DNA from 2 places in the Cellulomonas sp. P4_D11 genome. Region 1 is predicted to be linked to the other one. Evidence: predicted binding sites of a transcription regulator. Region 1 holds the regulator's gene; the other holds the start of a gene.
The links. The regulator LexA, encoded in region 1, represses DNA repair genes until DNA is damaged. The targets are predictions, from matches to a motif close to TCGAACANNTGTTCGA.

Region 1 (5,290 bases):
TCCAGGGCGACGACCAGCTGCCCACCCTCGTCTCGCAGTTCATCGCCGACGAGCCCACGTGCCTGTTCGGCACCCTCTCGCTCTGGCAGGGCGTCGACGTCCCCGGCGCGACCTGCCGACTCGTCCTCATCGACCGCATCCCGTTCCCGCGGCCAGACGACCCCGTGAGCTCCGCCCGCTCGGACGCGATCGAGGCGGCGGGCGGCAACGGCTTCCTCGCGGTCTCCGCCACGCACGCCGCCCTCCTGCTCGCCCAGGGCGCCGGTCGCCTGATCCGGACCAGCGAGGACCGCGGTGTCGTCGCGGTGCTGGACCCGCGCCTCGCGACCGCCGGCTACGGCAGCTTCCTCACGCGGTCGCTGCCCGACTTCTGGCGGACCACCGACCGCGCCGTCGCCGTCTCCGCGCTGCAGCGGCTCGCCGCGTCCGGATAGCCTCGGTCGGGTCGACGACCTGGAGGTACGTGATGACCGAGAGCCTGGACATGGAAGACGTCGGCATGGCCCCGTACCGCAGCGCACGCCGCACCTCGAAGCTGGCGATCGTGGGCGCGGGGGCCGTCGGGTCGACCATGGCGTACGCCGCGCTGATGCGCGGGGCCGCCCGGTCGGTGGCCCTGTACGACATCAACGCGGCGAAGGTCGAGGCCGAGGCGCTGGACCTCGGGCACGGCATCCAGTTCATGCCGATGGCGCAGGTGGTGGGTTCCGACGACATCGCGGTGTGCGCCGACGCCGACGTCGTGATGTTCACCGCGGGCGCGAAGCAGAAGCCCGGCCAGTCGCGGCTCGAGCTCGCCGAGGCCACGATCGGTCTCGTCCGCAAGGTGCTCCCGGCGCTCGTGGACGTCGCCCCCGAGGCGGTCTACGTGATGGTGACCAACCCCGTGGACGTCGTCACCTACGCGGCGCTGAAGATCTCCGGGCTGCCACCTGCGCAGCTGTTCGGGTCGGGCACCGTGCTGGACTCCTCCCGTCTGCGCTACCTGATCGCCCAGCACACGGGGGTCGCCGTGCAGAACGTGCACGCCTACATCGCGGGCGAGCACGGGGACACCGAACTCCCGCTGTGGGGCTCCGCCAGCATCGGGTCCGTCCCGCTGCTCGAGTGGACCGGGGCGGGCGGTGCCGGCCCGCTCACGGCCGACGTCCGGGCAAGCATCACGCGCGAGGTCGTCGAGTCTGCCTACCGGATCATCGAGGGCAAGGGCGCGACGAACTACGCGGTCGCGCTGGCCGGGTCGCGGATCATCGAGGCCGTCGTCAAGGACGAGGGCAGGGTGCTGCCCGTGTCGTCGTTGCTCGACGACTTCCACGGCATCAGCGACGTGTGCCTGTCGGTGCCCGCCATCGTCGGGGCGCACGGCGTGGGCCAACGGCTGCCGGTGCCGCTCTCCGACGACGAGCTCGCCGGCCTGCGGGCCTCCGCCGAGGCCGTGCGCTCGGTCGCCCGGCAGTTCGGCTTCTGAGCCGGCAGCCGTCAGCGGCTCGTCGGCGCGCCACGATCGACGGGGCTTCGCACGACTCGCGCGGTGGTGACCGGCCGGGCCGCGCTCGGCGCGCGGCCCGGCCGGCGCGTCAGAGGCTGCGCAGCACGCTGACGACGCGACCGAGGATGGTCGACTCGTCGCCCGGGATCGGCGAGTACGCCGGGTTGTGCGGCATGAGCCACACGTGGCCGTCGATGCGCTTGAGCGTCTTGACCGTGGCCTCGCCGTCGATCATCGCGGCGACGATCTCGCCCTGCTCGGCCACGGGCTGGCGGCGGACCACGACCCAGTCCCCGTCGCAGATCGCGGCGTCGATCATCGAGTCCCCGCTGACCTTCAGCAGGAACAGGTCGCCGTCGCCGACCAGCTGGCGGGGGAGCGGGAACACGTCCTCCACCACCTGCTCCGCGAGGATCGGCCCGCCAGCGGCGATCCGCCCGACGACCGGGACGTAGGACGGCGCGGGCATCCGCTCGCCCTCGCCCTGGTCGGGGAAGCTCGACCGGCTGCCGTCGGGCGCCTGCCAGGTGCCCACACCCCGGGAGTCGTCGGCGTGCACGACCTCGATGGCTCGCGGGCGGTTGGGGTCGCGCCGCAGGTAGCCCTTGCGCTCGAGGGCCGTGAGCTGGTGCTTGACGCTCGACGGGCTGGTCAGGCCGACGGCCTCGCCGATCTCGCGCATGCTCGGTGGGTAGCCGCGCGACTCGACCGACGTCCGGATGGTGTCCAGCACGAGCCGCTGGCGCGCCGTGAGGCCGTCCGGGCCAGGCGCACCGTCCGGCAGCGCGTGGATCGTCGCCAGGTCCTTGTCGGGCTGGGACGTGTCCCGTGAGTCCGTCACTGCGCTCCTCCTCCGTCGGGCGGCGGCCTCTCGGCCCTGACCGCCTGGTACCGCTGGTTCCGCCTGCTCCGTGAACGTGCCGCGCTGCCTGTGCCAGCCGACGCCCCCGAGCTCCTGACCTGCGGCGACGGGGGCTCCCGCCGGTCGTGTCAGTGGCTCGTGGTGCGCTTGTGCTGCATCGCCAGCCTAGGGATGTCGGGACGGAAGATCAAACATCTGTTCGATCGTGTCTCGACAGTGTCGGCGGATGCTGGTAGACATCGTACAGACGTTCGACGAACAAGCGTTCGACGACCAGCGGTACCCCGGGAGACCGGGCCGAGCAGGAATCGAGTGACGTGATGAGCGCGATGGCGATGGGACCCGCGATGCCGAGCTTCGCGACGCCGAGCAGCCGGACGGCCGGCGCCACCCGCGGGTCGGCCGCCTCGTCGGCCGCGTCCCGGGCGAGCCACCTCCGGCTGGTGGGTACCCCGACCATCGTCACGGCGCCCGTGGACCAGCCCGCGGACCAGGCGGCACCCGCGGCCGCGTCGCACCTCCGGCTCACCACCCGCGGTCGCGTCGTCCTCTGGGTCCTCGCGGCCGCGATCGTCGCCCTGGTCACGCTGCTCGGCAGTCGCGCCGCGGCGGACGGCCCCTCCGGAGCGCAGGAGGTCGTGCGGCACGTCGTCCAGCCGGGGGAGACCATGTGGGAGATCGCCGAGACCGTCGCCGGGCCCTCGGACGACGTGCGCGACGTCGTGTTCGACCTCGTCCGGCTGAACGAGCTCCCCGACGCCGGCCTGATGGCCGGCCAGGTGATCGTGGTCCCCGCGGGCTGACGGACGTCCGTCGGCGGCGCGGGAGCCCGCCAGAGCACCGTGGGGGCGTGGCACACAGGACGCGCGGTACTGCGCGGGCCGAGGCGAGTCGGCCCGCTACACGGGACGGGAGCGTCCCCGCGTGGGCGGTCATCTCAGGATGGCCGCCCTCGTGCGTCGCCCGGGGAACGTGGGGGGCGACGTGGGATCGAGCACGGCGGGTCGCGTCGGGGGCAACGACCTTGCACCGCCGCAGAGCGTGGCCTAGCGTCACGGGGGCGTTCACGACGCCATCGCCGCCGGCCCTCCCGGCTCGGCGGGCCAGCTCGAAGGGGATCACGGTGCACTGTCCGTTCTGCCGTCACCCGGACTCGCGGGTCGTCGACTCGCGGACCTCGGACGACGGGTCGACCATCCGGCGACGCCGCCAGTGCCCGCACTGCAACCGCCGCTTCACCACGGTCGAGACCGCCAGCCTCTCCGTGGTCAAGCGCTCCGGCGCCACCGAGCCGTTCAGCCGCGAGAAGATCGCCGGCGGCGTGCGCAAGGCGTGCCAGGGCCGTCCGGTGAGCGAGGACGACCTCGCGCTGCTCGCTCAGAAGGTCGAGGAGACCCTGCGCGGCGCCGGCTCGGCGGAGATCGATGCGTACGAGATCGGTCTGGCCATCCTCGGTCCACTGCGGGAGCTCGACGAGGTGGCCTACCTGCGGTTCGCCAGCGTGTACCAGGCGTTCGACTCGCTCGAGGACTTCGAGGCCGCGATCACGGTCCTGCGGGCGGAGCGCGACGGCACGGAGGACGTGGACGACGCCGAGGAGCCGCTGCAGCCCGAGGACGAGACCGCGCGCACCAGCTGAGGCACGGGCTCGCGAGGATCCACCACGTCCCCTCGGGCACCGGAGCAGCGACGCGTCCGCACACACGGCTCCGGGACCGGCGGTCGGGGGCGTGCCGAGGCCGTCGGCCCCGTCGGTCGGAAAGTCTCGGCGGGACGACGTAGGTTCGTCCGGTGCTTCCTACCGATCTCGAGCTCCTCCACGTCCCCGGCGCGCCCGCCGTCCTCCCGGACGGCAGCCGCGCGATCGTCTCGGTCGTCCGACCGGACCTGAGCACCGACGAGTACACGGGCCACCTCTGGTCCGTCGACCTCGTCGGTGACGAGCCGCCACGACCGCTGACCCGCGGGCACCGGGACACCGCACCCGACGTGTCGCCCGACGGTCGGTGGGTGGCGTTCCTCCGCGCAGAGCCCGAGGGCAAGCCGCAGGTGTTCGTCGTCGAGTCGACCGGGGGCGAGCCCTTGCAGCTGACCGACGCGCCGCTGGGCGCCGCCGAGCCGCGGTTCTCGCCGGACGGCACCCGGGTGTCCTACGTCGCCCGCGTCCCCGAGCCGGGCCGGTACGAGGCGGACGGCAAGCCCGGGTCGGAGGACCCGCGGCACATCACCGCGCTGAAGTACCGCGCGGACGGGGTCGGCTTCCTGCGCGACCGGCCGCAGCACGTGTTCGTCGTCGACGTCCCGCTCGACGGGGAGCGTCCGACCAGCCTGCCCGAGCCCGTGGCCCTGACCGCCGGCGAGATCGGCGTGTCCGGCGCGCGCTGGCTGCCGTCGGGAGAGGCCCTCGTGGCCGTGTCCTCCCGGCACGCGGCCCGGGAGGACGACCTGCGCAGCGACGCCGTCCTCGTCGACGCCTCGCCGGGCGGGGAGCTCGCGGCGCCGGTCCCGCTCACGGACGGCGACGCGGGCAGCACGCTCGGCGTGGACGCGGTCCTGCCGTCGGCCGACGGGGGCACCCTGTGGCTGCTGGCGAGCGACCTCGGACCGACCGGCCGCGACTTCGTCGCCGCACAGGTCGGCCTGTTCCGGCTCCCGCTCGGCGGCGGCGGCACTCCGGAGCGCCTCACGGACCTGGAGGACGTGCAGCTCGGCGGCGTGCTGGCGGAGGTCGACGGGGACCCGGTGGTCGTCGTGGAGCGCCGCGGCGCCCAGCACCTGGCCCGGGTCGAGACCGACGGCGCGCTGTCCACGCTCGTCGGCGGCACCTCCGTCGTCTCCGGCGCGGCGGTGGCCGGCGGGCGCGTCGTGGCGACGGCGGCGACCCCGACCTCGTCCGGCGAGGTGCTGGTCGTCGACCTCGGCACGGGAGCCGTCGACGT
Region 2 (5,290 bases), on a different contig from region 1:
GCTGCCGCTCGACGTCCGGGTGCCGGGCGTCCTCGAACAGCCCGAGCTCGAACTTCAGCGTGAGGATCCGGCCGACGGCGGCGTCGAGCGCGGACTCGTCGAGCATGCCGCTGCGCACGGCCTCCTGCGCACCCTCGAAGAAGCCGGGCGTGGTCATGACCATGTCGTTGCCCGCGCGGATCGCGGCCGCCGAGGCGTGCGCGTAGTCGGGCTGGATGTGCTGCTCCCAGACCATGCGGCCGACGTTGTCCCAGTCGGTGATGAGCGTGCCGGTGTAGCCCCACTCGCCGCGCAGCACCTCGTTGAGCAGCCAGTCGTTGATGGTGATCGGGACGCCGTCCATCGACTGGTAGCCGAGCATGAAGGTCCGGCAGCCCTCTTTCGCGACCCGCTCGAACGGCGGGAGGAACCAGGAGCGCAGCTTGCGGCGGCTGAGGTCGGCCTCGCTGGCGTCGCGCCCGCCCTGCGTCTCGGAGTAGCCCGCGAAGTGCTTCGCCGTCGCCAGGATCGCGGTCGGGTCGTCGAGTCCGGCACCCTGGTAGCCGCGGACCATGGCCGACGACAGCTCGCCGATGAGGAACGGGTCCTCGCCGAACGTCTCGCTCACGCGGCCCCAGCGCAGGTCGCGGGCGATGCAGAGCACCGGCGAGAACGTCCAGTGGATGCCCGTGGCCGCCACCTCGACGGCGGTCGCCCGGGCCGCCCGCTCGAGCAGTCCGGCGTCCCAGGTGGCCGCCATGCCGAGCTGCGTCGGGAAGATCGTCGCGCCCTCCCAGAAGGAGTGCCCGTGGATGCAGTCCTCGGCGATCAGGAGCGGGATCTGCAGCCGTGTCTGCGCGGTGAGCTCGTGCGCCTGGCGGACCCGCTCGGGCGACGTGTGCAGGATCGAGCCGACGTGCAGGTGGAGGACCAGGTCCTCGACGCCGTCCTTGGCGTTGAGCTGCATCATCTGCCCGACCTTCTCCTCGAGCGTCATGCGCCCGACGAGGTCGGCGACGCGCTCGGCGACGGGAAGGGACGGGTCCTGGTAAGGCGCGGTCATGAGGCGTCCTGATCGGATCGTTTCGAGCATGATGGGCTGCGGAACACCCTAGAGGAGCGTGTGATGACCGACGAGTACGACGCCGTCCGTGCCGTGATGAACGACGGCGGGCTCTACGTGGACTTCGGGCCGGGCCTGGAGGCCCTCGAGGCCGAGCGGGTGGCCGGCAAGGAGCTGACGTACGACTTCAACCACTCGCGCCCGGGCGAGGCTGCCCGCCGGACGTCGATCCTGCAGGAGCTGCTCGGCTCCGTGGGCCCCGACGCCTGGATCGAGCCGCCGCTCCACGTCTCCTACGGCTCGCACGTGCACGTCGGCTCGCAGTTCTACGCCAACTTCAACCTCGTGCTCGTGGACGACGCCGACATCCACATCGGCGACCGCGTGATGCTCGCGCCGAACGTCACGATCTCGACCGCCGGCCACCCGACCGTCCCCGAGGAGCGTGCCGGCGGGAAGCAGTTCTCACTGCCGGTGCGGATCGAGGACGACGTGTGGATCGGGTCGAACGTCACGATCCTGCCCGGCGTCACCGTCGGCGCCGGCTCCGTGATCGGCGCCGGCAGCGTGGTCACGCAGGACATCCCGCCCCGCGTGGTCGCCGTCGGCGTGCCGTGCCGCGTGCTGCGGTCGGTGGACGCGAGCGACGTGGATCGTCGCCGATCGGTGAACGGGAACGGCCGCTGAAGCGCGCCCGGTCGCTGAACGGGAACGGTCGCTGAGGAACACCCGGTGGCTGAACGAGAACGGTCGCTGAAGAACACCCGGTCGCTGAACAACATTGGTCGCTGAACGGGACCGGGTCGCCGAACAGCATCGGTCGCTGAACGCCGCTGTCGAGCGCAACGCCAGCGCGGGGTCGCCGACCACGCGACACCAGCGGCGTTGCCGACCAGCTGCGCTCACGAGATGCGGGAACCCCTTGCGATCCAGCTGGGTCTGGGCGCTCCGCGATAGCAACTCGACGCGTAAGAGTCGGCGGTCGCGTACCCCGTCTTTCCACGAGCCTCTTTCCACAGGCCACCCGCCGGTGCGTCAGTGGTCAGTCGTACACTTGTTCGATAGCCGCAGGGAGCGGTGGTCGCAGGTGAGCGGAGGTAGCGGTGATGACAGCGATCCTCGACGAGCCTCGCGCACACATGACGCCGCCTTATGCCGTGGCCGCTGGCTCCGCTACGCCGCCCACCGTTCCTGCTCCCCCTCCAACCGTGTCCCCGCTGATGGTGTGGGCGGACTCGGGGCACGGGTCGCGTCCGGGTGCCGCGCCGGTGCCTGGTCCGGGTGTGCGGGTCGTGGACCTGGCCGCCGCGGAGGTGCCGGTGCCGGGTGTGCGGGTCGATGACCTGGTCGCGATGCTGGTCTCGGTGCCGGTCGCGGACGTCTCGGATGTCGCACTGGTGAGCACGGTGGCCGCGATGACGCAGGCGGTCAACATGCTGCAGGCCGCCCAGGCGGCGGTGATCCGGGAGATCGAGGCGCGCACCGTGGACGCGTTGCGGCACGTCCCCGACGAGCTCGCGTGCGCCCTGGTCTGCACCCGCCGGTTGGCCGAGACCCTGTTCCTGCGCGCGGACGCGGTCGCGGACCACCCGGTGCTGGCCGACGCGTGGGCGGCCGGTGCTCTGGAGGCGCGCAAGATCGACGTGATCCTGGCCGAGATCCACACGGGCGGTGCCGGTCTGGACCGCGACGTCATCGACCGGGTGGTCGCCGACGCCGTGAACCACGCCGCCGAGCTGACCGCCCCGCAGCTGACCCGGCACGTACGGGCCGTGCTGCTCGCGGTCAACCCCGACGTCCCCGAGAAGCGGCGCCGCGCCGAACGCGAGCGGCGCGGGGTGTTCCTGGAGCTGGCCCCCGATGCGATGGCCCGCCTGATCGCCTACCTGCCCGCCGCGGAGGCGACGGCGGCGTTCACCGCGATCGACGCCCTGGCCGGGAACAGTGCCGTCGACGGTGACCAGCGGAGCGTGGATCAGCGGCGCGCGGACGCATTCAGTGACATCTTCACCGGGATCCTGGACCGGCAGGCCACCCCGGACGGCACCCCACTACCCACCCGGCACGGGCAACGCGCCGCCCTGCAGGTCTCTGTGGCCGCGTCCACCCTGCTCGGCCTCGACGACAACCCCGGGTACCTCGGCTCCTACGGGCCCATCCCGGCCCAGGTCGCCCGCGAGCTCGCCCAGGACGCCACCTGGCGGCGGGTGCTGACCGACCCGGCCACCGGGCAGGTGTGTTCGGTCGGCACCCAGTCCTACCGGCCGGGTGCGGACCTGACCCGCACCGTCCAGGCGCGGGATGTCACGTGCACCTTCCCCGGCTGCCGCCAGCCGGCCACCCGGTGCGAGCTCGACCACCGCATCCCCTACGACCACAACCGCACCACGACCGACCAGGGTCACGAGACCCAAACGTGCGAGGCGAACCTCCACGCCCTCTGCAAACACCACCACCAAGCCAAGACCAAGGGCTGGTGGCAGGTCACCTACAACCCCACCACTGGGGTCTCGACCTGGACCGACCGGCACGGGCTGACCTACGCGCGCAGCCCGGTCCTGGTCCTGGTCTCACCCGACGCGCTCGAGCACCGACCACCACCACCCGACATCGGCGACCCACCCTTCTGACCTGCGGACGGCACCCTCGGTGCCCGTCCTCCGCCCTCCGACGGTTCACCACAGGCTGCCGAGGAGCGTCAGCGTCAGGGCGACAGCCAGACAGGAGCCCAGCAGCACGGCAGTCGTGCGGGCGGCGCGGGCGCCGAGCTCCTGCCGGGCGACCACGACGGGGAGACCCCACAGAAGGACCGCGATGACGCGGACCACGACCCCTCCGACGACTGCCCCTTGGCTCGGCGTCGACGCCATGAAGCCCGATCCGCCGATCAGGCCGATGACCCAGAGGAACGCCGAGACCAGGACGGTGACGATGCTGACGAAGACAACTGCAGCGAGGCCCCAGCGCCGTGTTGTCATCCGGGCACCGTAGGGGCGTTGTTGCTCCAGGAAGTCCACCGCCCGATGCGATCACCCGGTCGGGCGAGCGGCGGTCAGGGCTCGCCGCGGTCAGAGCGCGACGCGGTCAGGGCGAGCGGATGGGCAGAGCGAGCGACGGTCAGGGCGAGCGGATGGGCAGCGCGAACGACGGTCAGCATGAGCGGGTGGTCGGCGCGAGCGACCTTCAGAGCGAGCGGCGGACCGCCATCACGTTGTCGGTGACCTCCGCGACCTCGCCCGCTGGGCCGGTCGCCATCCGCTGAGGGGCGTCCAGGCGTTCCACGTCCCAGCCGTCGCTCAGGTGGAACGAGGCAAGCGACTCGGCGGGCGTCGGGAAGGTGGCGTCCTTCTTCCACGACCACGGCGAGACGGACGCGTGCTCGACCACCAGCAGGAGGCCGCCGGGCGTCACGAGCTGGGCGGCGCGGTGCAGGACCGCGCTGCGCGGGAACTCCGCCGGGCCGTGGAGGTAGGTCGCCGACACCAGGTCGAAGGGTCCGGCGGGCATCGACTCGCGAAGGTCGTGCTGCTCGGTGGTCACGAGGTCGGTCAGGCCGGCGTCGGCGGCGGTCTGCGCGACGCGCGTCAGGGCGACGGACGACGCGTCGACCGCGGTGACCTGCCATCCGAGCGACGCCAGCCAGAGGGCATCGCCGCCGTGACCGCAACCAAGGTCGGCGGCCCGGCCGGGCTTCGGGAGCAGGGCTGTCACCACGTCGACGACGACCGCGTTCGGGCGAGTACCCCACGAGGGGTCGACGGTGGCGTAGCGCTCCTCCCAGTAGTTCTCGCCGTGGGTGTGCCGGTGGGTGGGCTCGGCGTTCGGAGGAGAAGCGAGCACGGGGTCGGCGGTCGCGGCGTCCCTCCGGCGGTTCTCGGTGTGCGTGTGGGCGTGGGTGCGCTCAGTCATGGCTCTCAGCGTCGACGGCGGTCGCCGTAGAAGGCAACGTGGTTTGCCGGTCCGGCAAGCCCACGGCGGCTGCGAGACGGCGCACGACCTGGTCGGGGTCCGACTCCCACTCGGCGGCCAGCACCTGGATCACGCGCCAGCCGCCGGACCGCAGGGCGGTGGGCTGCGTGATGCGGCGCTCGTCGAGGGACAGGTCGGCGAGGCGCGACGACTGGTCGACCAGGACGCCGACGGTGTGCACCGGCGACCCCGGCGGGCGCAGCGCCAGGTCACACCGGAACGCCGACTGCCCGACGCCCTCGACGACAGCGACGCCGACCGCGCGCAGGGCGTCGGCGA

Region 2: AC1DT4_RS13230 (HNH endonuclease signature motif containing protein) is a predicted target of LexA. The motif match lies at 2,089-2,104, and genes of this name have one in related genera.

The regions. Positions count from the first base shown of each region.
Region 1 is NZ_JBFUIK010000013.1:49,329-54,618, reverse strand. It holds gene AC1DT4_RS10150 (ATP-dependent DNA helicase) at 1-434, shown strand, start outside; gene AC1DT4_RS10145 (L-lactate dehydrogenase) at 467-1,468, shown strand; gene lexA (transcriptional repressor LexA) at 1,578-2,330, opposite strand; gene AC1DT4_RS10135 (LysM peptidoglycan-binding domain-containing protein) at 2,672-3,154, shown strand; gene nrdR (transcriptional regulator NrdR) at 3,475-3,990, shown strand; gene AC1DT4_RS10125 (S9 family peptidase) at 4,143-5,290, shown strand, end outside.
Region 2 is NZ_JBFUIK010000019.1:35,700-40,989, forward strand. It holds gene AC1DT4_RS13220 (exo-beta-d-1,3/1,6-glucosidase) at 1-1,042, opposite strand, end outside; gene AC1DT4_RS13225 (sugar O-acetyltransferase) at 1,106-1,729, shown strand; gene AC1DT4_RS13230 (HNH endonuclease signature motif containing protein) at 2,251-3,672, shown strand; gene AC1DT4_RS13235 (hypothetical protein) at 3,718-4,020, opposite strand; gene AC1DT4_RS13240 (SAM-dependent methyltransferase) at 4,226-4,951, opposite strand; gene AC1DT4_RS13245 (AAA domain-containing protein) at 4,944-5,290, opposite strand, start outside.